2 linked regions of the Rhodoligotrophos defluvii genome follow. The protein of the gene in region 1 interacts with the protein of each later gene in a pairwise test. Links are inferred from orthologs where the notes say so. Each region holds a gene or a part of one and is shown on either strand. Other genes may lie near its edges. The genes, in order: E4P09_RS05220 and E4P09_RS16030.

Evidence for each region.
Region 2: the proteins of E4P09_RS05220 (region 1) and E4P09_RS16030 interact in binary tests that used the Escherichia coli proteins (3 or more experiments, as listed by UniProt). The link is inferred for Rhodoligotrophos defluvii from one-to-one orthologs.

The regions. Positions count from the first base shown.
Region 1 is NZ_SZZM01000001.1:1,084,486-1,095,244, forward strand. The notes cover bases 771-4,291. They hold E4P09_RS05220 (2-oxoglutarate dehydrogenase E1 component), read left to right. Parts: upstream 771-1,121; coding sequence 1,122-4,091; downstream 4,092-4,291. Other genes in these bases: sucD (succinate--CoA ligase subunit alpha), read left to right, coding at 771-1,014; odhB (2-oxoglutarate dehydrogenase complex dihydrolipoyllysine-residue succinyltransferase), read left to right, coding at 4,143-4,291. Outside these bases: sucC (ADP-forming succinate--CoA ligase subunit beta), read left to right, coding at 1-139; more of sucD, read left to right, coding at 139-770; more of odhB, read left to right, coding at 4,292-5,432; E4P09_RS05230 (VOC family protein), read left to right, coding at 5,504-5,938; lpdA (dihydrolipoyl dehydrogenase), read left to right, coding at 5,973-7,376; E4P09_RS05240 (NAD(P)/FAD-dependent oxidoreductase), read right to left, coding at 7,414-8,739; E4P09_RS05245 (cupin domain-containing protein), read right to left, coding at 8,895-9,332; gloB (hydroxyacylglutathione hydrolase), read right to left, coding at 9,335-10,105; E4P09_RS05255 (class I SAM-dependent methyltransferase), read left to right, coding at 10,444-10,759. UniProt on the Escherichia coli protein: E1 component of the 2-oxoglutarate dehydrogenase (OGDH) complex which catalyzes the decarboxylation of 2-oxoglutarate, the first step in the conversion of 2-oxoglutarate to succinyl-CoA and CO(2).
Region 2 is NZ_SZZM01000003.1:361,444-371,675, forward strand. The notes cover bases 2,365-5,358. They hold E4P09_RS16030 (ABC-F family ATP-binding cassette domain-containing protein), read left to right. Parts: upstream 2,365-2,861; coding sequence 2,862-4,856; downstream 4,857-5,358. Other genes in these bases: speD (adenosylmethionine decarboxylase), read right to left, coding at 2,365-2,514; E4P09_RS16035 (hypothetical protein), read left to right, coding at 5,098-5,358. Outside these bases: E4P09_RS16010 (hypothetical protein), read right to left, coding at 1-125; E4P09_RS16015 (L,D-transpeptidase family protein), read right to left, coding at 145-711; speE (polyamine aminopropyltransferase), read right to left, coding at 1,089-1,988; more of speD, read right to left, coding at 2,128-2,364; more of E4P09_RS16035, read left to right, coding at 5,359-6,276; E4P09_RS16040 (glutathione S-transferase N-terminal domain-containing protein), read right to left, coding at 6,288-6,980; E4P09_RS16045 (DUF1737 domain-containing protein), read right to left, coding at 6,985-7,170; E4P09_RS16050 (DNA polymerase III subunit chi), read right to left, coding at 7,198-7,647; E4P09_RS16055 (leucyl aminopeptidase), read right to left, coding at 7,662-9,161; E4P09_RS16060 (FAD-binding oxidoreductase), read right to left, coding at 9,236-10,232. UniProt on the Escherichia coli protein: Genetic data indicate it may be involved in ribosome assembly or function.

The sequences.
Region 1 (10,759 bases):
GCTGGTGGTCCGGCTGGAAGGCACCAATGTGGAGCTCGGCAAGCAGATCCTGCGCGACTCCAAGCTCAACGTCATTCCCGCCGACAATCTCGACGACGCTGCCCGCAAGGTCGTCGCCGCCGTGAAGGAGGCCGCATAATGGCCATTCTCGTCGACAAGAACACCAAGGTTATCTGCCAGGGTATCACCGGCAAGAACGGCACCTTCCACACGGAACAGGCGATTGCCTATGGCACGAAGATGGTCGGCGGCGTGACCCCTGGCAAAGGCGGCACCACCCATATCGGACTGCCGATCTTCGATACGGTCGCCGAGGCCAAGGCCGAGACGGGTGCGGACGCCTCCGTCATCTACGTGCCACCGCCCTTCGCAGCCGATGCCATCCTCGAAGCCATCGATGCGGAGATCGAACTCATCGTCTGCATAACCGAGGGCATTCCGGCCCTGGACATGGTGAAGGTGAAACGCGCGCTACAGGGCTCCAAATCGCGCCTCGTGGGCCCGAACTGCCCGGGCGTGATCACCCCGGATGCCTGCAAGATCGGCATCATGCCCGGCCATATCCACCAGCGCGGCTCCGTCGGCATCGTCTCGCGCTCCGGCACGCTCACCTATGAGGCGGTCGCGCAGACCACCGCAGCAGGTCTCGGCCAGTCCACCTGCGTCGGCATCGGCGGCGACCCGGTCAAGGGCCTCGACTTCGTCGACGTGCTCGAGATGTTCCTCGCCGATCCGGAGACCCGGTCGATCATCATGATCGGCGAGATCGGCGGCAGTGCCGAGGAGCAGGCGGCCGACTTCATCCGTCAATCAAAGGTCAAGAAGCCGATGGTAGGGTTCATCGCCGGCGTGACCGCGCCGCCCGGGCGGCGTATGGGCCATGCCGGAGCCATCATCGCCGGGGGCAAGGGGGCGGCGGCAGACAAGATCGAGGCCATGTCCAGCGCAGGCATCGTCGTCTCAAAATCGCCCGCAGCTCTTGGCACGACCTTGGTCGAGGTCCTAAATAGGTAGCGTCCGTAACACGTTGGAAAACGAGTGTTAGCCTCTTCCACCGATCGTGATTTCACCTCGAATGAACCGGGCGGTCCGCGGCGAATAAGCCGCGGGTTGGAGCGATAATGGCCAAAGTTGAACAGAATGACAGGCTGCGGCGGACCTCGTTTCTTTACGGTGGCAATGCCGAATTCATCGAGCAGCTCTATGCCCGCTACAAGGAGAACCCCGGGTCGGTAGACCCGGAGTGGCAATCCTTCTTCAGCGATCTCGCCGATGACAGGCAGGGCGTGATCACGGAGGCGCGCGGAGCCTCCTGGCGCCGACCGGATTGGCCGCCGGTCATGAACGGCGAACTGGTCAGCGCCCTCGACTACGACTGGACGCCGTTCGAAAAGACCATCGCGACCAAGGTCGAAGCCGCGGCCAAAGCACGGGGCGAGGCGATACCCGGCGATGACCTGCGCCGCGCCACCCTCGACTCGATCCGCGCGCTGATGATGATCCGGGCCTACCGGATCCGTGGCCATCTGGCCGCTGATCTCGACCCGCTGCAGCAGCGGGCCAAGGAGAACCATCCGGAGCTTGACCCGGCAACCTACGGCTTCGGTCCCGCCGACATGGACCGGCCCATCTTCATCGACTTCGTGCTTGGCGTGGAAACCGCGACCCTGCGCGAGATCCTCGACATCCTCAGGCGCACCTACTGCTCGACCTTCGGTGTCGAGTTCATGCATATCTCCGACCCCGAGCAGAAGGCCTGGATCCAGGAGCGCATCGAAGGTCCGGACAAGGAGATCTCCTTTACCCCGGAAGGCAAGCGCGCAATCCTGAACAAGCTCATCGAGGCTGAAGGCTTCGAAGGCTTCCTCAACCTGAAATATACGGGCACCAAGCGCTTCGGCCTCGACGGCGGCGAAGCGATGATCCCGGCGCTGGAGCAGATCATCAAGCGCGGCGGCTCGCTCGGCGTGAAGGAGATCGTGCTGGGCATGGCCCACCGCGGTCGCCTCAACGTGCTCGGCAACGTGCTGGAGAAGCCGTTCCGCGCCATTTTCAAGGAGTTCAAGGGCGGCTCGGCCAATCCGGACGACGTGGAAGGCTCCGGCGACGTGAAATACCACCTGGGCTCGTCGTCGGACCGCGAGTTCGACGGCAACAAGGTGCATTTGTCGCTGAGTGCCAACCCGTCGCATCTGGAAAGCGTGGACCCGGTGGTGCTCGGCAAGGCGCGTGCCAAGCAGGACCAGCGCGGCGACCGCGAGCGCACCAGCGTGCTGCCGCTGCTCATCCACGGCGATGCCGCCTTCGCCGGCCAAGGGGTCGTGGCGGAATGCTTTGCTCTGTCCGGGGTGCGCGGGCATCGCGCCGGCGGCTCCGTGCATTTCATCGTGAACAATCAGATCGGCTTCACCACCAACCCGCTGCATGCACGCTCGTCGCCCTACCCCTCCGACGTCGCCAAGATGATCGAGGCGCCGATCTTCCATGTGAACGGCGATGACCCCGAAGCGGTGGTCTATGCGGCGAAGATCGCGGTGGAGTTCCGCCAGCGCTTCCGCAAGCCGGTGGTGGTAGATATGTTCTGCTACCGCCGCCATGGCCACAACGAGGCAGATGAGCCCTCCTTCACCCAGCCGCTGATGTATAAGCGCATCGCGCAGCTGCCTCCCGTGTCGGAGATCTATGCCAGCCGGCTGACCGAGCAGGGCGTCGTCTCGCCGGCCGATGTGGAGGAGATGCGCAAGGCATACCGCCGCAAGCTGGACGAGGAATTCGAATCCTCCGACAGCTACAAGCCCAACAAGGCCGATTGGTTGGATGGCCGCTGGGCGGGCCTCACCCAGCCCAAGGACGAGGGTCCGCGCAAGGGCGTGACCGGTGTGCCCCTGGAAACCCTGCGTGACATCGGCCGCAAGCTCACCGACATTCCCGAGGGCTTCAACGCCCACCGCACCATAAGGCGCATCTTCCAACAGCGCCGCAAGATGATCGAGGAAGGGGTCGGCATCGACTGGGCCACGGCCGAGCAGCTCGCCTACGGCAGTCTGCTCGTGGAAGGCTATCCCGTGCGCCTTTCGGGCCAGGACAGCCAGCGCGGCACCTTCTCCCAACGCCATGCCATCCTGGTCGACCAGGAGACCGAGGAGGCCTACACCCCGCTCAACAATCTCTCCCCGGATCAGGCCCAGGCGGAGATCGTCAATTCCGCCCTCTCGGAAGAGGCGGTGCTCGGCTTCGAATATGGCTACAGCCTGGCCGAGCCGAAGGCGCTGGTCCTGTGGGAAGCCCAGTTCGGCGATTTCGCCAACGGCGCCCAGGTTGTCGTCGACCAGTTCATCTCGTCGGGCGAGCGCAAGTGGCTGCGCATGTCGGGCCTGGTCATGCTGCTGCCCCATGGCTATGAGGGCCAGGGGCCGGAACACTCCTCTGCCCGCCTGGAGCGCTACCTGCAGCTTTGCGCCGAGGACAATATGCAGGTCGCGAACTGCACCACCCCGGCCAATTACTTCCACATCCTCCGGCGCCAGATCCACCGGGATTTCCGCAAGCCGCTCATCGTCATGACGCCGAAGTCGCTGCTGCGGCACAAGCGTGTGGTCTCGCGGCTGGAGGAAATGGGCCCGGACAGCAGCTTCCATCGCATTCTCTACGACGATGCCGAGCTGCTGCCGGACCAGGGCATCAAGCTGGTGGAAGACAAGAAGATCCGCCGGGTGATCCTGTGCAGCGGCAAGGTCTATTACGACCTCTACGAGGAGCGCGAGAAGCGCGGCATCAACGATATCTACCTCCTGCGGCTGGAGCAGCTCTATCCGTTCCCCGCCAAGGCGCTGGTCACCGAGCTCGGCCGGTTCCCGCAGGCGGAAATGGTCTGGTGCCAGGAAGAGCCCTATAACATGGGCGCCTGGACCTTCGTGCAGCCGAACCTGGAATGGGTGCTGCAATACGTGGATGCGGCCTACAAGCGTCCGCGCTATGCCGGGCGCCCGGCCTCGGCGGCAACCGCCACCGGCCTCCTTTCGAAGCACATGAAGGAACTCGAGAATTTCCTCAACGAAGCCCTCGGTGCGGAGACGAGCGTCCGCCAATGACGGACAAGGATTGCTCGGTCGACGCAATGAAACATCTTGGGACGATCAGATATGCCGACTGAAATTCGCGTGCCGAGCCTTGGCGAGTCCGTCACGGAGGCCACCATCTCCCAGTGGTTCAAGAAGGAAGGCGACAGCGTTAACGCCGATGAACCGCTGGTCGAGCTGGAGACGGACAAGGTCACCATCGAGGTGCCCGCGCCGAGCAGCGGGGTTCTATCGGATATCCGGGTTAAGGACGGCGACACCGTGAATGTCGGTGCGGTCCTCGGCGCCATATCCGAGGCGGGCGCTCCGATCGCCAAGGCGCCGGCCAAGGAGAAGGCGGCCGCAAAGCCTGCGGCGGTCGAACGTCCGGAGCAGAAGTCGGACAGTCCCAAGCCGATCATCGGACCCGAGCCGATTATCGAGCGCGGCAAGCCCGAGGCGCCTGTCGCGGCAGCTGAGCTGTCGCCGGCCGTGCGCCGCCTGGTTGCCGAGAATGAGCTTGATCCGGCCGCTATTCGCGGGAGCGGCAAGGACGGCCGGCTGCTCAAGGGTGATGTGCTGAGCTATATCGAGCAGGGCGGACGGCCGGCAGCCGCAAAGGCGCCGCAACCGCAGGAAGCACCCGCGCCCCAGGCGCCGCGCGTTGCGGATGAAGCGCGCGAAGAGCGGGTTCGGATGACCCGGCTGCGCCAAACCATCGCCCGCAGGCTCAAGGAGGCCCAGAACACCGCGGCCATGCTCACCACCTTCAACGAGGTGGACATGACCGAGGTCATGGCCCTCCGCGCGCACTACAAGGACCTGTTCGAGAAGAAGCACGGGGTGAAGCTCGGCTTCATGAGCTTCTTCGTCAAGGCGGTGGTCCATGCCCTGCGCGAGATCCCGGCGGTGAATGCCGAGATCGACGGCGACGACATCGTCTACAAGAACTACTACCACATCGGCGTGGCGGTCGGCACCGACAAGGGCCTGGTGGTGCCAGTGGTGCGCGACGCCGACATGCTGAGCCTGGCCGAGATCGAGAAGGCCATCAACGACTTCGGCAGGCGCGCCCGCGAGGGCCAGCTCAAGATCGAGGAGATGCAGGGCGGCACCTTCACCATCTCCAATGGCGGCATCTACGGCTCGCTGATGTCCACGCCGATCCTGAACGCGCCGCAGTCCGGCATTCTCGGCATGCACAAGATCCAGCAGCGCCCGGTGGTGGTCGACGGCAAGATCGAGGCTCGGCCGATGATGTATCTCGCGCTCTCCTATGATCATCGCATCGTCGATGGCAAGGAGGCGGTGACTTTCCTCGTGCGGGTGAAGGAATCCCTGGAGGCGCCGCAGCGCCTGCTGCTTGATCTTTGAGTTGCCCTGGGTGACATTGGCCGGCAGATTTCGCATAAGATCTTTCGCTAGCAAGACCTGAGGACTTGCCGATGCCGTCCGAAGCCGAAGCGCCTGCTCAAACTCTGGTGCCGCATTTGTCGGTGAAGGGCGGCAATGAGGCGATAGAGTTCTACCAGAAGGCTTTCGGCGCCACTGTCACCACGCGGGTTCCAGCCGAGGACGGCCATCGCGTGCTTTACGCGGCGCTAAGCGTGAACGGTGCCTCCGTTTATCTCTCTGATGAGTTCCCCGAATTCGGTGCTGCGGCCAGTCCCTCTGCATCAACGCTCGGCGGCACCTCGGTGGCCCTTCACCTGCATTTTCCCACGGCCGCGCATGCGGACAGCGCCTTCCAGCGCGCCGTGGACGCGGGCGCGGAGCCGATCATGCCCATGATGGACGCGCAGTGGGGCGACCGCTATGGCCGCCTGCGTGACCCCTTCGGGCATGTCTGGTCTTTTGGCGGCCCGCTTGCGCACTCCTGAACACACACATTTCTCGACAGAAAGAAGGTAAGCGATGGCGGACAGCTTCGACCTCGTGGTGATCGGTACGGGCCCGGGCGGCTATGTCTGCGCCATTCGCGCTGCCCAGCTCGGCATGAAGGTGGCGGTCGTCGAAAAGAACCCCACCTTCGGCGGCACCTGCCTCAACATCGGCTGCATACCCTCCAAGGCGCTGCTGCATGCGAGCGAGGAATTCGAGAAGGCTGCCCACCATCTCTCCGAGCTCGGCATCGACATCGGTGCGCCCAAGCTCGACCTCGCCCGCCTCATGGCCTTCAAGGACGAAGGGGTCGAGGGCAATGTGAAGGGCGTCGAGTTCCTCATGAAGAAGAACAAGATCACGCCGTTCCAAGGGGTTGGGCGCATTCTCGGCGCCGGCAAGGTGGAGGTCGCCGGCGAGAACGGCACTCAGACCATCGACACCAAGGCCATCGTTATCGCCACCGGCTCCGACGTGGCGCGGCTGCCCGGCATCGATATCGACGAGAAGGATATCGTGACCTCCACCGGCGCCTTGAGCCTGGAGAAGGTACCGGAGAAGCTCCTGGTGATCGGTGCCGGCATTATCGGCCTGGAGCTTGGCTCCGTATGGCGCAGGCTCGGCGCGCAGGTGATCGTGGTCGAGTTCCTCGACCGCATCACGCCGGGCATGGATGCCGAGATCGCCAAGAACTTCCAGCGCATTCTCAAGAAGCAGGGCATGGAGTTCCTGCTTTCGACCAAGGTGACCAAGGTCGAAAAACAGGGTCAGGGGCTGAAGGTCACCACCGAGCCCGCCAAGGGCGGCGAGCCCAAGGTGCTGGATGCCGACGTGGTTCTGGTGGCGGTGGGCCGGGTTCCCTACACTGAGGGCCTCGGTCTCGAAGAAGCCGGCATCCGCCGCGACAACAAGGGCCGCGTCGACGTGGATGAGCATTTCCAGACCAGCATGCCCGGCATCTACGCCATTGGCGATGTGATCCGCGGACCCATGCTCGCCCATAAGGGCGAGGACGAGGGCGTCGCCGTTGCCGAGATCATCGCCGGCAAGGCGGGCCACGTGAACTACGACGTGATCCCCAACGTGATCTACACCTCGCCCGAACTGGCCAGCGTCGGCAAGACCGAAGAAGAGCTGAAGGAGGCTGGCGTCGCCTACAAGGTCGGCAAGTTCCCCTTCACCGCCAATGGTCGCGCCAAGGCCAACAAGACCACGGAAGGCTTCGTCAAGTTCCTGGCCGACGCCAAGACCGACCGGGTGCTCGGCTGCCACATCATCGGCGCCAATGCGGGCGAGATGATCCACGAGGTGGCGGTGCTCATGGAGTTCGGCGGTTCGTCGGAGGATCTTGCGCGCACCTGCCATGCACATCCCACCCTGTCGGAGGCCGTCAAGGAAGCAGCGCTCTCCGTCGAGAACCGCGCCATCCACATGTAGCCGGGCGGGCGGCTTATCCACTTCTCGGGATCATGCTCTAAGCGCGCCCGTGCAGCACGATGCGCGAGCCGTCGCTGAACCGCGAGAAGCGGAAGGGCGCGGGGTCGACGATCGGGTTGGCGCCTGTGACCAGATCGGCCATCAGCCAACCCGCCCCGGGCCCGATGCCGAAGCCATGGCCGGAAAAGCCGGTGGCGACGAAGAATCCGGGGATCGCATCGACCGCCGAAATCACCGGAACGGCATCCGGCGTCACATCGATATAGCCGGCCCAGCTGTCGGTGATCTTGGCATCGCGGAACAGGGGAAAGCTGCGCCGCAGGTTGTCCATGGCCTCAGTGAGATCGGCAGACCTCGGGCGCGGATCGTAGATGCGGGTCTTCTCGAACGGGCTGATCTGATCGAGGGCCCAGCGCTTGGGCGTGTTCCATTCCTCGAAGAAGCGCCCGCTCAGCCGCGGCCTGATGGTCTTCCACTCCAGCTGCAAGGTGGGCAGGAACTCCGAGAAAAAGGCAAAGCTATCCGGCACGATTTCCGGGACGATCCGGTCGCCATGGGCAACGGTGTAGCCGCCGTCGGCGCGCTTCCGGTAGGCAAAGCCAGGTCCCCAGGCCGAGGGGGCAGGCCCGTCCACCGGCGTCGTGCGCATGACTGACGACAGAATCTTGAGCTGCGGCAGCCGCACATCCAGCGACCGGCAGAACAGGCTCGACCACGCCCCACCCGCCAGCACCACCTGCGAGCAGGCGATGCTTCCTTTTTCCGTGATCACGCCCGAGACGCGCCCCGCCTGCCGTTCAATGCCGCGCACGGCGCAATTCGTGAAGATTTTGGCCCCGGCCCGGCGTGCGCCGCGCGCGATGGCTGGAGCGGCGATGAACGGCTCGGCCTTGCCGTCGCTGGGTGTATAAAGCGCGCCCTTCCAGCGGGTTACCGACTGCGGCAGCAGTTCGGCAACGCGGTCGCCGTCCACCAGCTGCGAGTCGAGCTGGTAGCTGCGTGCATGCTGCAGCCAGGCCTCGTGCTTGGCCAAGGCCTCGTCCGTCGCGGCGAGATAGAGGATTCCCGTGGTGCGGAACCCCGTCTCCTCGCCCAAGCGGTCGTTCATCTGCCGCCACAGGGCGAGGGATTCGATGATCAGCGGGATCTCGCGCGGGTCGCGGCCCATCTGCCGGCACCAGCCCCAGTTCCGGCTCGACTGCTCGCCGGCGATCCTGCCCTTCTCGCACAGCACCACCGACACATTGCGCTCCGCCAGGAACAGGGCGAGCGAGGTGCCGATGATCCCGCCTCCGATGATCACAACGTCCGCCCGGTCCGGCAGCTTTTCGTCCGAAACCACCTGCGCAACATCAGCAAGCATATGCAAACCCCCTCATGTCGGGCCTATCCATAGGCGGAAAGCAGTGGCTCTGCCTAGAGCATTTTCGAGCGAAGTGGATACCGGTTCGCGTGAAGAAAATGCGACCAAGCAAGAACTTAGAGCGCTTCCGCGATTCGGAGAAAAGTGGAAGCGCTCTAGAGCTTGTTAGGAGCACCGGGGGACCAGCCGGGTGGGGCGAGTTCGAAACCGGAAAACAGGAAACCCGGCGAGACCGTGCAGCTTACCAGCGTCCATGGCCCCAAGCTTTCGGCAGACTGCCAGGCATCCGCCGGCACGATGACCTGCGGCGCCTGGCCCGCCGCAAGATCGGCCCCAAGGGTGTGCCGCACCTCCGAACCGCCTTCCGCCACGCGCAACAGCAGGGGAGCCCCCGCATGGAAATGCCATATCTCCGTAGCGTCGACCCGGTGCCAGGCACTCCTTTCGCCGTCCCGCAACAAGAAATAGATCGCCGTGCCGCTCGGCCGCTCGCCTTCCGCGGCTGGCGCGCGCCAGGTCTCGCGGAAATGCCCGCCTTCCGGATGCGGGGAAAGCTCAAGCCGCGCGATCACCTCCTCGGCGGTAAGGGGCATGGTCAGAACTCGTCCTTGCGCCGGCGGATCTCGGCGAACACCTCGGCATCGGAATGTCCGACCATGCCGAGCCGAGCGCGGATGGCCGGACTGTTCGGCCGCACGAAGGGATTGGTCTCCAGCTCGAGGCCGATCGTCGTTGGCACGGTCGGCTCACCGTTGCTGCGCTTCTGCGTGATCTCTTGCGAGCGCCGCTGCAGCGCCTGGTTCTCCGGCTCGATGGTGAGCGCAAACCGCGCGTTGGCGGCGGTATACTCGTGCCCGCTATAAACCACCGTGTCCTTCGGCAGGGCCATGAGCTTTGAGAGAGACCACCACATCTGCTCCATGGTACCCTCGAACACACGGCCGCAGCCCAAGGGGAACAGCGTGTCTGCCACAAACACCAGTTTCTGGTCGGGAAGGTGATAAGCGATATGTCCCAGGGTATGGCCCGGGGTTTCGATAATATCGACCTTGTGCCCCGCGAAATCGATCTGGTCGCCCTCGCCGAGGCTGATGTCGATGGCCGGTATGCGCGAGGCTTCGCGCCTGGGGCCATAGACCTTGCAACCGAATGTCGCCTTGAGGTCCACAACGCCCGCCGTATGGTCCACGTGATGGTGGGTGCAGAACAGATGGGTGAGCGTCCATCCCCGGCTGGCCAGGGCGTCCATCACCGCCCGGGCATCCGGAGCATCAATTGCCGCCGTGGATTGACTGCCGGGCTCGTGAATCAAAACGCAATAATTATCTTCCAGACAAAGGAACTGATATATCTGCAGGGATGTCATAGATGCTCCTGAACCGTAGAGGACTCGAATAAACGCAACACTGTTCGTGCCCGCTTGCGGGTGACATCTCGAGGAATATTTTCCTATTACACTCTAGTGCTCATGCGCGGCTGCCTCGGTCTTGACGTTGTGTCCTTGCAAAAGCTTGCGCCCGCGGTGGTCAGACATGCCGAGGGGCGCTGGCGATGGGTAAGGGAAGGTTGAGCAGATCGGCCTAAGTATCTTGGAGCACACAACCAATGTCAACTTCAGCAGGCAGATCTTTCATGGTTGATGTTGAAAGACCCGAGGATTATCGGGGTTTGCGCATCTGGTGAATCCGTCTGGGACAACGCTCGATGGATGTGGTCGATCTCAAGGAATTCTATTCGAGCCCGCTGGGTGCCGCCGCGCGGCGTCTGATTGCCCATCGCATCCGCGCTCGCATCCGCGGCATGAACGGCAGCATCGTTCTGGGGCTCGGCTATGCCACGCCCTATCTCGACGTGTGGCGTGACGAGGCAGACCGGGTCATCGGCTTCATGCCGGCGCGGCAGGGCGTGGCCCATTGGCCGGCCAATGGCTTGAGCGCCACCGCCTTGGTCGACGAGGCGGAAATGCCCCTGCCCGACGGTTGTGTGGACCTGGCGTTGGTGGCCCACGGCCTGGAGCTGA
Region 2 (10,232 bases), on another replicon or contig:
GCGTGGCGAGCGGCCAGGACTGCGGCAATGAAGAAGGCGAGGTTCGAGAGCACGTTGAGCGGCTCGGCCCATAACCCGGGCGCGAGCCGCTCGCAGTAGAGATCGACCGGCGCGAACCAGTCCATTCAGGTCAACGGATCGCCGTCAATGATAGACATAGACCCGGGCACCGACCCTGACCCGGTCATACAGGTCGATGACGTCGTTGTTCATCAGGCGGATGCAGCCCGAGGACATGGCCCGCCCGATGCTGCGCGGATCATTGGTGCCGTGGATGCGGTAGAGGGTCGATCCGATATAGATCGCCCGCGCGCCGAGCGGGTTGCCTGGGCCGCCGGCCATGGTCACCGGCAGGCCGGGCTGGCGCTTGCGCATCTCCGGGGGCGGAGTCCAGCGCGGCCATTCCGCTTTGCGCGAGACCCTGTGCACGCCGGACCACTGGAAGCCCTCGCGCCCGACCCCGACCGCATAGCGCATGGCTTTGCCGCCCGGCATCACGTAGTAGAGCGCCCGCTCGCTCGTATCGATCACGATCGATCCGGGCTTCTTGTTGGTCCTGTAGGCGACGATCCGTCGGGTGGTGCTGGTCGAACGGCTGGCCACACGCTGCCGCGCTTCCGGCCGGGTGACGCCGCCCTGAAACAGCTGGCTTAATGTGACATATCCATCATTGAGCTGCCGGGCTTCCGCCTGAGGAGGAAGTGCCGCCATGCCCAAAATCATAATTGAAAGCGTCGCGCCACTGAGCGATATGCGATTCATGGCTACCCCATCTTGCCCCGGCGACGCCCCCCGGAATGAGACCGCAAGTCCCACCGTTCGGCAGTTGCGCCGCCTTGCTGATGAATTTTGGACGCCCCACCAAATCGATCCTATAGCAAGGCCTATCCACACAGGATGACATCCAATAGGAAAATTGAAAACAGTTCCTTTATACAGCTCAAGGATGCGGAAGGGTGACCGCACCGCTTTTGTTTTTATGGCAAAGGAAACTTTGACCGGCACTGTTGCATGGTTGCAGCCGGATACGGTGGCCTACCCTCGAGCCAGGTGGCTTATTATGTGCTGATCGGCCGTTTGAGCCTTGCTCAGCGGCGGCGTCCCCGCGCAACGATATCGCCAATGAACTTTGGCAAGGCGAATGCGGCGTGGTGCAGCTCCGGCGTGTAATAGCGGGTCTCGATCCCGGCATCGGCAAACCGGCGCGCGATCACCGCAGGCTCCACCTTGCGAAGGCCGGGATCGTCGCTTCCCCAGCCCAGCGCCATGAAGCCGCCGGTATAGGTGGGCACGGCCGCGAGGAAGCACGTGGCGTCCGCGAAGAGGGCGGAGAAGAAGCGGATGGTCTGCTCGAGCTCGGCGGCCTGGAAGAAGGGGACGCCGTTCTGGGTGACCACCACGCCGCCCGGCCGCAGGATGCGCCGGCAATCGCGATAGAAGCCTTCCGTGAACAGAACCTCGCCGGGGCCGATGGGATCGGTCGAATCAACCACGATCAGGTCGTAGATGCGATCCGTGTCGGCGACGAAATCGCGCCCATCCTGGATCACGAGCTCGAAGCGCGGATCATCGAACGCCCCCCGGCTCACCTCCGGCAGGTGCGCCTTGGAAAAATCCACCACCCCTGCATCGATCTCGACGAGGGTCAGCCGCTGCACACCGCGGTGCTTCAGGGCTTCCGCCGCGACCCCGCCGTCGCCGCCACCGATCACCAGAACCTCGCGGACATCCCCGTGGGCCAGGATCGGCACATGGGTCAGCATCTCGTGATAGATGAACTCGTCCGACGTGGTGAGCTGGGTCACGCCGTCCAGCATCATCACCTTGCCGAAGCGACCGCCGTCGAAGATCACCAGATGCTGATGGTCGATTCGCGCATCGAACAGCACCTTGCGGCAGCGATAGGAGCTCCTCAGGTCCGCGTGAAGGGTTTCCGTGTACCACGTTTCCGTCTGGTCAGCCGGGCGTGCGGTCTTGTTGGAAGACATGGGCCGAAACTCCCTTGCTGTTCATGATGCCGCCCCGGGTATAGGCAGGCCGGTGAAGCACGGCAAGTCCGTTCGCCAAAATGAAAAAGGCTGCGCCTGTTACGCAGCCTCCCATGCCCGATGCGGGGCAGTTTCGCGCTCAGGCCCCTTCGCCGCGCAGGATTTCCGTCACGTTGAGCTGCCGCGGCTTGAACGCGGCGCGCAGAACCTCGACACAGCGCTCCGGCTCGGAATCGCCGCACATGAACACATCCAGCGCCGCATAGGCCCGCTCCGGCCACGTGTGGATTGAAATGTGGCTTTCGGCGAGCACCGCCACCCCGCTCACGCCGCTATTCGGCGTGAAATGGTGCAGGTGCATGTGCAGCAAGGTCGCTCCGGCCTCGGACACGCACTTGCGCAGCGTCTCATCAATCAGATCGATATCGTCGATGCCTTCAGCACCCAAAAGATCGATAATGAGATGCGTGCCGGCGCAATCCACGCCGTTCTTGCTGATAAAATGGTCCTTGCGGTCGTCGCGCACGGTCTGGGCCGAAGCCCGGGCCGCGACGTGACGGCGGTCGGACAAGTCTTCCTTTTGGGCGGTGCTTGGAGCCTCCAAGTCCATCCCCACTTGGAAGAGGGTATCATGAGTCATAGGGCCCTCCCCAACCAGCAGATGAAACCCAGGGGATCTGGATCGTGCCGGGCATATACCGTTCCACACTGTCAATATCAAGACCAGGTGGCTCAATCGCCACGATTTATTTCCGTTGACAGCTTCCTCCGGCAACGGAGTTGCCCGAGCCGGGTTCCGCTGGCGCGACAGTATGCGCGAGGCGAGGTGAACGGCATCTTGACCACGGGCCGCGATGGCCTAAGAGAGCGGCCATGCTGCATATCAACGGCCTCACCTACCGCATCAACGGACGGCTCCTTCTGGAGAATGCGACCGCAGCCATTCCGGCAGGCCACAAGGTCGGCCTGATCGGCCGCAATGGCACGGGCAAGTCCACCCTTCTCAAGCTGCTGACCGGCGCGCTGCAGCCCGAAACAGGCGCAGTGAGCGTGCCGCGCGACGTGCGTATCGGCGAAGTGGCACAGGAGGCGCCGGGCGGCCCGGAGAGCCTCATTTCGGTGGTTCTGGCGGCGGATGCAGAGCGCGCCGCGTTGCTGGCTGAGGCCGAGCATGCGACGGATCCAGCGCGCATCGCCGAGATCCAGCTGCGGCTCGCCGACATCGATGCCCATGCGGCGCCGGCGCGAGCCGCCACGATTCTCGCCGGGCTGGGTTTTCCCGAAGAGGACCAGCAGCGACCCTGCTCGGATTTCTCGGGCGGCTGGCGCATGCGCGTGGCCCTTGCCGCGGTACTGTTCTCCCGGCCCGATATCCTGCTGCTGGACGAGCCGACCAATTATCTCGACCTCGAAGGCACCTTGTGGCTGCAGAACTTCCTCAAGACCTATCCAGCCACCGTGGTGATCGTCAGCCACGACCGCGACCTGCTCAATGCGATTCCCAACCACATCCTGCTGCTCGAGGGCCGCAGACTGACGCTCTATACCGGGAATTACGACCGGTTCGAGCGCATGCGCCAGGAGGAGCAGGCGCGCCAGCTCAAGCTCAAGAAACGGCAGGACGAGGAGCGCCGGCGCATCCAGGCTTTCGTGGACCGGTTCCGCTACAAGGCGTCGAAGGCGCGCCAGGCGCAGAGCCGGCTCAAGATGCTGGAGCGCATGGACCCGGTGGCGGCGGTCATCGAGCAGCATGTCACCCCGTTTCACTTCCCGCCCATCGCAAAGCCGCTGGATCCGCCGCTGATCCGGATCGAGCACGGCGTGGTCGGCTATGAACCGGGAAAGCCGGTGCTGCGCGGCCTCGACTTGCGCATCGATCCGGACGATCGCATCGCCCTGCTCGGCGCGAACGGCAACGGCAAGTCGACCTTTGTCAAGCTTATTGCCGGCAAGCTGAAGCTGGATGCCGGCGAGATGCGCTATCACAATCGGATGAGCGTCGGCTATTTCGCACAGCATCAGGTCGAGGCGCTGGACCTCGAGGCAACCCCTTACGATTACATGCTGAAGCTGATGCCCGAAGCGACAGTGGCCCAGCGGCGCGCGCGGCTGGGTTCGTTTGGCTTCGGTGCGGAGCTCGCCGACAATCGCATCGGCACGCTTTCGGGCGGCGAGAAGGCGCGGCTTACCCTCATGCTGGCCACGTTCCATCGGCCGCAGATCCTGCTGCTCGACGAGCCGACCAACCATCTCGACATCGACAGCCGGGCAGCGCTCGCCAATGCCCTCAATGAATATGAGGGCGCCGTCATCCTGATCAGCCATGATCGCCACCTGATCGAGGCCTGCGCCGACCGGCTGTGGCTGGTGGCGAATGGGACGGTGAGGCCGTTTGACGGCGACCTCGACGACTATACCCGGCTGGTGCTGGAGAGCGCCCGCGAGCGGGCGCGTGCCGCACGGCTGGAGAAGCAGCAGCAGTCCCAGGGGGATGAGGCCGCCCCCTCAGTACGTGAGTCTGGAGCGGCGGAGAGCCGTTCCGAGCCGGTGCAGACCACTCCGGCGGCAGAGGCGCAGGTCACGGCCCAGGAGCGGCGGCGGATGGCGGCCCAGCTCAGACACCAGCTCAGCCCCTATCGGCGGCGCATCGAAGCCGCCGAGAAGCGGGTCGATCTGCTGCAGAAGCGCATCGCTGCGGTCGAGGCCGATCTCGCGAACCCAAAGCTCTATGCCCAGGACAGCGTTGCCGCCAACCGCCTGGTGCTCGATCGTGCAGGGCTGCTCAAGCAGCTGAAGCAGGCCGAAGCGGAGTGGCTGGACGCCTCTGCCGCGCTCGAAGAGGCAGAAGCCCTGCTGCGGTCGAGCTGACAACGCCGCAGATTTCATCCGAAGCTGGTTTGCGGATTTCTTGCAACAGTTGGAGAGAATAGCCGCCCCCACGGAGGGTGCGATCCGTCCGGCCGCCAAAATTAATCCGTTGGCAACTAAATGACAAATAAATTTAACCTGTTAGATCAGAAGTTTTCTGTTTACATCTCTCACCGATGGATAAAATCGGAATGTAATCCGTTGCGTCAGTTTTAATCATTAACTGAACACGGGTTGTCTCATGAACATTTATTCTGTGCCGCTTTCGGCAACATTGCTTATTTCTGCTTCTGCTCTTGCGCAGGCTCAAGATCTTCCTCCGGCCACGAATCTCGAGCAGATCGTCAGATATGAACCAGCCGCTGACTACACACAGATTGCAGAGTCCGACCCGGTTCAACCCACGCCGGCCGCTGATCTCGGCAAGGTCATTGCATATCCGAGCGAACCGAGCATCCTGCCGACGTCCAGCCTCTATCTGACGGTCGGCGGAGGATGGGCGCATCTTCGCGGCCCGGCGACCTACGGGGTAACCGAATACACGTGGGATCAATCTTTCGAAGCGGACCCTCATGTTACTTTCGTGCGGCAGCACAATTTTTCGCCGGAACAGCACGGGTGGTTCGGCAATATTGCTGCCGGTTACAAGCCCAATGACGGCAGCGGTCTTGCCGCCATCGAGCTCTATGGACGCATGATGGGCGCCGCGAACGAGCTACAACTGGATTCAAGGGCTGCCTATGCCGTTTGGTATAGCGAAGGCCCTCCGTCGAGCCAGGTGGTTGCCGAGGCAATAAACGGGGAGCCGTTCCTGAAGCAGGAGCGTCAGTTCATGGAGTTCGGTTTGAGGCTGAAAGGGACGTCACTGGCAGACAACCCTGATGCGGCCTTGAGCTTGGAGCCTTTCGGCGGGAATTTTAACGAGCAAACGAAAGCCCGGTTGAGGGGTGTTTCCGGCTTCGGGCAGGCTAGCGACCCTGGTCTACCGCGTTCGGCCCTGCGAACATCCGAGATCGATGGTTGGCTTGGCGGTGTCAACATCGCCATCGAATATAGGTTGCCGGTGGCCCAAGCTGCCTATCTGCAATTCCGGACAAGTGCCGGGGCATACGGCATCGCGGCCGACGGGCATTTCACCTGGCACTCGGTCCACGTTCACACCGGGAACACGGAGGAGTTTCGGTTTTCCAAGAAGGACGATCGCTCAGGCTTCGGCGCCCGGGTCGGCGGCGAGATGAAACTGGTGAAGGAGTTCTTCCCTGGATTGAGCGTCGCCGCGGTGGCTGGTCTCGACTATTGGAGCAGGTTGCCGACGGCGCGGCTCACGGAGGACTACTTCAAGCCGCCGGTCCGCACCGTTTGGGATGACTTCATCTTCGTCAATGCCGGGGTCGAGCTGACTTACGAATTCGGGCAGTGAGCCGATGACGATCAGGCGGCCCGGGCAGCCGGCATGGCCCGGGCTGAGCCGTCGAACAGGTCAAGGCAGCGCTCGAACCATTCGGTGAGCGGATCCTCAGGCGCGATGAGCTGGACCGGGCTGACGATACGTGCCCATTGCAGCGTGCCCGCCAGGATATAGTCGGCATAGTCCGGCGCTTCGCCCCCCAGCCATGGCCGCTGCTCCAGGGCATAGTGGAACGGGGCCAGAAGCTTGGGCAGCGCGGCGACCTTGGCGTCGGCATCGTTCGCAGCCTGCTCCAATGGACCGACCCGCTTCTCCCGGGTCTCGCGGAAATAGGCTTTGTCCTTCTCTTTGATGCGGCCATAGATGTCGAAGACCAGCAGCGGCACCATGGCGGGTGTCAGCATCTGGTTTGTCCAGGCCTCGATGAACTTATAGGCCGCCTTCTCGCGGCCGTCTGGGCCGAACAGAGGCCTCTCGGGATAGGTGCGATCGAGATGGTCGGCAATCGTCCAGCTGTCGGACAGGATCACCCCGTCGTCGTCGATGATCGGCACTGTGCGGTGCGGGGCGCCGACCGCGCGCGGGATCTCGGTAAAAGCGAGGCCGCGGGTCTCATATGAGAGACCCTTGTGGGCCAGCGCGAAGCGCACCCGCCAGCAATAGGGGCTGAAGCGCTCGTCCTTGGCACCTGCCAGCTCATAAAGCACGATGGTCATGGGATCAGTCTCCGACACTGGGCGTGTGTGGCAGCACCACGGCTTGCGCGCAGATCACCCGCTCGCCGTTGAAGGTGACCGAAGGCGAGCCATAAAGAATGTAACCCTCGTCGAGGGCCTTGCTCACCTTCTCACAGAAGGATCGATCATCGGGTCCGGTGAGCAGCCGGTATGCAAGCTTTTCTGTCATGTGGCCCTCATGAAGGTCTCGCGCAGGTTATGCCTTACGTTCCCAGCGGCCCTGCTCGTTCTGCTGCCAATAGGTCACCTCGTGGCCGGCCGCCTTCATCGCCTTCCACTGCGCGCGAGCATGCGCCAGCGCCTCAGGGTCGCGGCCATCGAACAGATGCACCACCCGGACATAGGCGCTCACATCCGCCGCCGCCGCTCCGTCGACGAGAAAGCGCACGGCCGCACCGTTCGGACAATCCTCGCCGTCGGTGAGCCAGATCGGCTGCTGCGCCGCAAAGCCGTCGCGCGCGCTGCCATGGGGCAGGAAGCTGCCCTCCGCATAGGTCCAGAGCTGAGTGTTGAGCGCCTCCACTCGCTCCGGACTGCCGGCCTGCACCACCGCCCGCCAGCCCCGCTCCAACGTCTTCGAGAGCAGCACCGGCAGCATCTGCTCCAGGCTCTGCCGCTCCAGATGATAGAACAAGACCTCGGTCATGCTGCCTGTGCGCGCTAGGTCTCATAATGATCGGCGATCAGCCGGTTGAGCAGCTGCACGCCCCAGCCGGAGCCGAAATGTTGGCTTAACGCCGTCTTGTTTGCGTCCATGCCAGTGCCGGCGATGTCGAGATGGGCCCAAGGCACGCCGTTGACGAAACGCTGCAGGAACTGCGCCGCGGTGATCGAGCCGGCATTGCGGCCGCCCACATTCTTCATGTCGGCCACATCGCTGTCGATGAGCTTGTCATATTCGGGCCCGAGCGGCAGACGCCAGACCTTCTCGCCGGTTTCTACACCCGCAGCGGTGATGTGTGCCGCCAGCTCGTCATTATTCGAGAACAGCCCCGCATGCTCCTTGCCGAGGGCGATCAGGATGGCGCCCGTCAAGGTGGCGAGATCGATCATGAAGCGGGGTTTGAACCGCTCCTGAGTGTACCAGAGCGCGTCCGCCAGGACCAGGCGGCCTTCGGCGTCGGTGTTCTGCACTTCGATGGTCTGGCCGGACATGGAGGTCAGAATGTCGCCCGGGCGATAGGCGCTGCCATCGGGCATGTTCTCAACCAGCCCGATGACGCCAACCACGTTGGCGCGTGCTTTGCGGGCGGCGAGCGCGTGCATCAGCCCGACCACGCAGGCGGACCCCGCCATGTCGCCCTTCATGTCCTGCATGCCGGCGCCGGGCTTGATCGAGATGCCGCCGGTATCGAACACGACGCCCTTGCCGATAATGGCGATGGGCGGTGCATCCTTGCGGCCGCCCTGCCAGGTCATGACCACCAGCCGGCTCTCGCGGCTCGACCCTTGCCCCACCGCGAGCAGCGCCCCCATGCCGAGCGCCGTCATTTCCTTCTCGCCGAGCACCTCGACCTTGACCCCGAGCCTGGTGAGCTCCTCGGCCCGCTTGGCGTAGGACGCGGGATAGAGCACGTTCGGCGGCTCGTTCACCAGGTCGCGGGCGAGATGCACGCCCTCCGCCACCGCCAGCAGCGGCGCTGCCGCGGCCTTTGCCGCATCCGCGTCGGCGGACATGATGGTAAGGTTGCGCAGCGGCTTCTTGTTGCCGTTCTCGTCGTCCTTCTTCTTGGTCTTGTACTTGTCGAAGGTATAGTCCCGGAGCTTCACGCCAGCCGCGATCGCGGCGGCGGCATCCGCGGTCGCGACCTTCGCCCCCTCGCCCAGCTCGACAACGACCGCCACGTCCTTGGACTTGCCCGAACTCACGGCACCGGCAATGGCGCCGCCCACCAGTTCGAGATCCCGGGACTTGAGCTCAGCCAGCTTGCCCAGCCCCGCCACCAGAACGCGGTCGAGTTCGAGCCCGGCCGGTGCGAGGATGTCCAGCAGCTTCTCGCGCTTTCCGGTGAAGCCCGACGCCTTCATCGCTCGCGCGATCGCGCCGCCGCTCGCCTCGTCCAGCGATGCGCCGAAGCCTGAAAGACCGGCTCCTTCTCCGGCCAGAATGACAAGCGTGCCCGTCTTGGGCCGTTGAGGCTTGGCGAATTTGATCTTCATCCCGGAATGGTCCTGTTGGGGAGGTCGGTGATCTCTTCACGTGTATCGCCTTAGTCCGCGAGATTCAACGCAGGTCAGCCCAAGACCTTGCCGGGGTTGAGGATGCCCTTGGGGTCGAGCGCCGCCTTGAGCCGCCGCATCAGGGCGATCTCCTCGGGCTTGCGCGAAAAGCCGAGCCACGCCCGCTTGGTGAGGCCGATGCCGTGTTCGGCGGAAATGGCGCCGCCCATCTGGCTGACGAGGCCATAGACGACCGCCTCGGCCTTGGGCTTGATGCGCGCATCCGGCAGGCCGATGCCGATGTGGAGATTGCCGTCGCCCATATGCCCGAAGATGTGCAGAGCGTGGTGCTCGGGCACCTCCCGCTTCAGGGCCGCGGCAAGCGCCTCCCCGAAGGCCTCCATCGCATCGACACCGAGGGAGACGTCGAAATCCGCGAGCACGGGACAAAGGCGAATCTCCGCCTCGAAGTCCTCGCGGATGCGCCAGAAATCCAGGCGCTCGCGCCCGGACTGGGCGATCGCTGCATCGACCGCCGCATGCGGACCTTCGAGCGCTTCCGCGATCAGCCGTTCAAACCGTTCCTGGTCGGCGGTCACATCGAACCCTTCCGCCTCGCACAGCACGTAATAAGGCAATCCGCGCTGGACGGGCGCGCGCATCCCGCCCTCGCCGGTATTGAGATCATAGAAGCTGCCCCACAGCACCTCGAACGAGGACAGAGTGCCGGCCAGTCCACGGGAGAGGCGGCGCAGCAGGTGCGGAATGCCGGCGAAGGCACTGAAGGCGAGGAACGCCGTGCTCACGCTCGTGGGGTGCGGTACCAGCTTTAGGCTCGCGCGGGTAATGATGCCGAGGGTGCCCTCGGACCCGATGAACAGCTGCTTCAGGTCGTAGCCGGTATTGTCCTTCGCATAGGGAACGAGGTGCTCGATCACAGTGCCGTCGGCGAGCACCACTTCGAGGCCGAGGACCTGAGCGCGCGCCGAGCCATAGCGCAGCACCTGAATGCCGCCGGCATTCATGGCCAGGGTGCCGCCGATGGTGGCGCTGCCGCGCGCGCCGAAATCG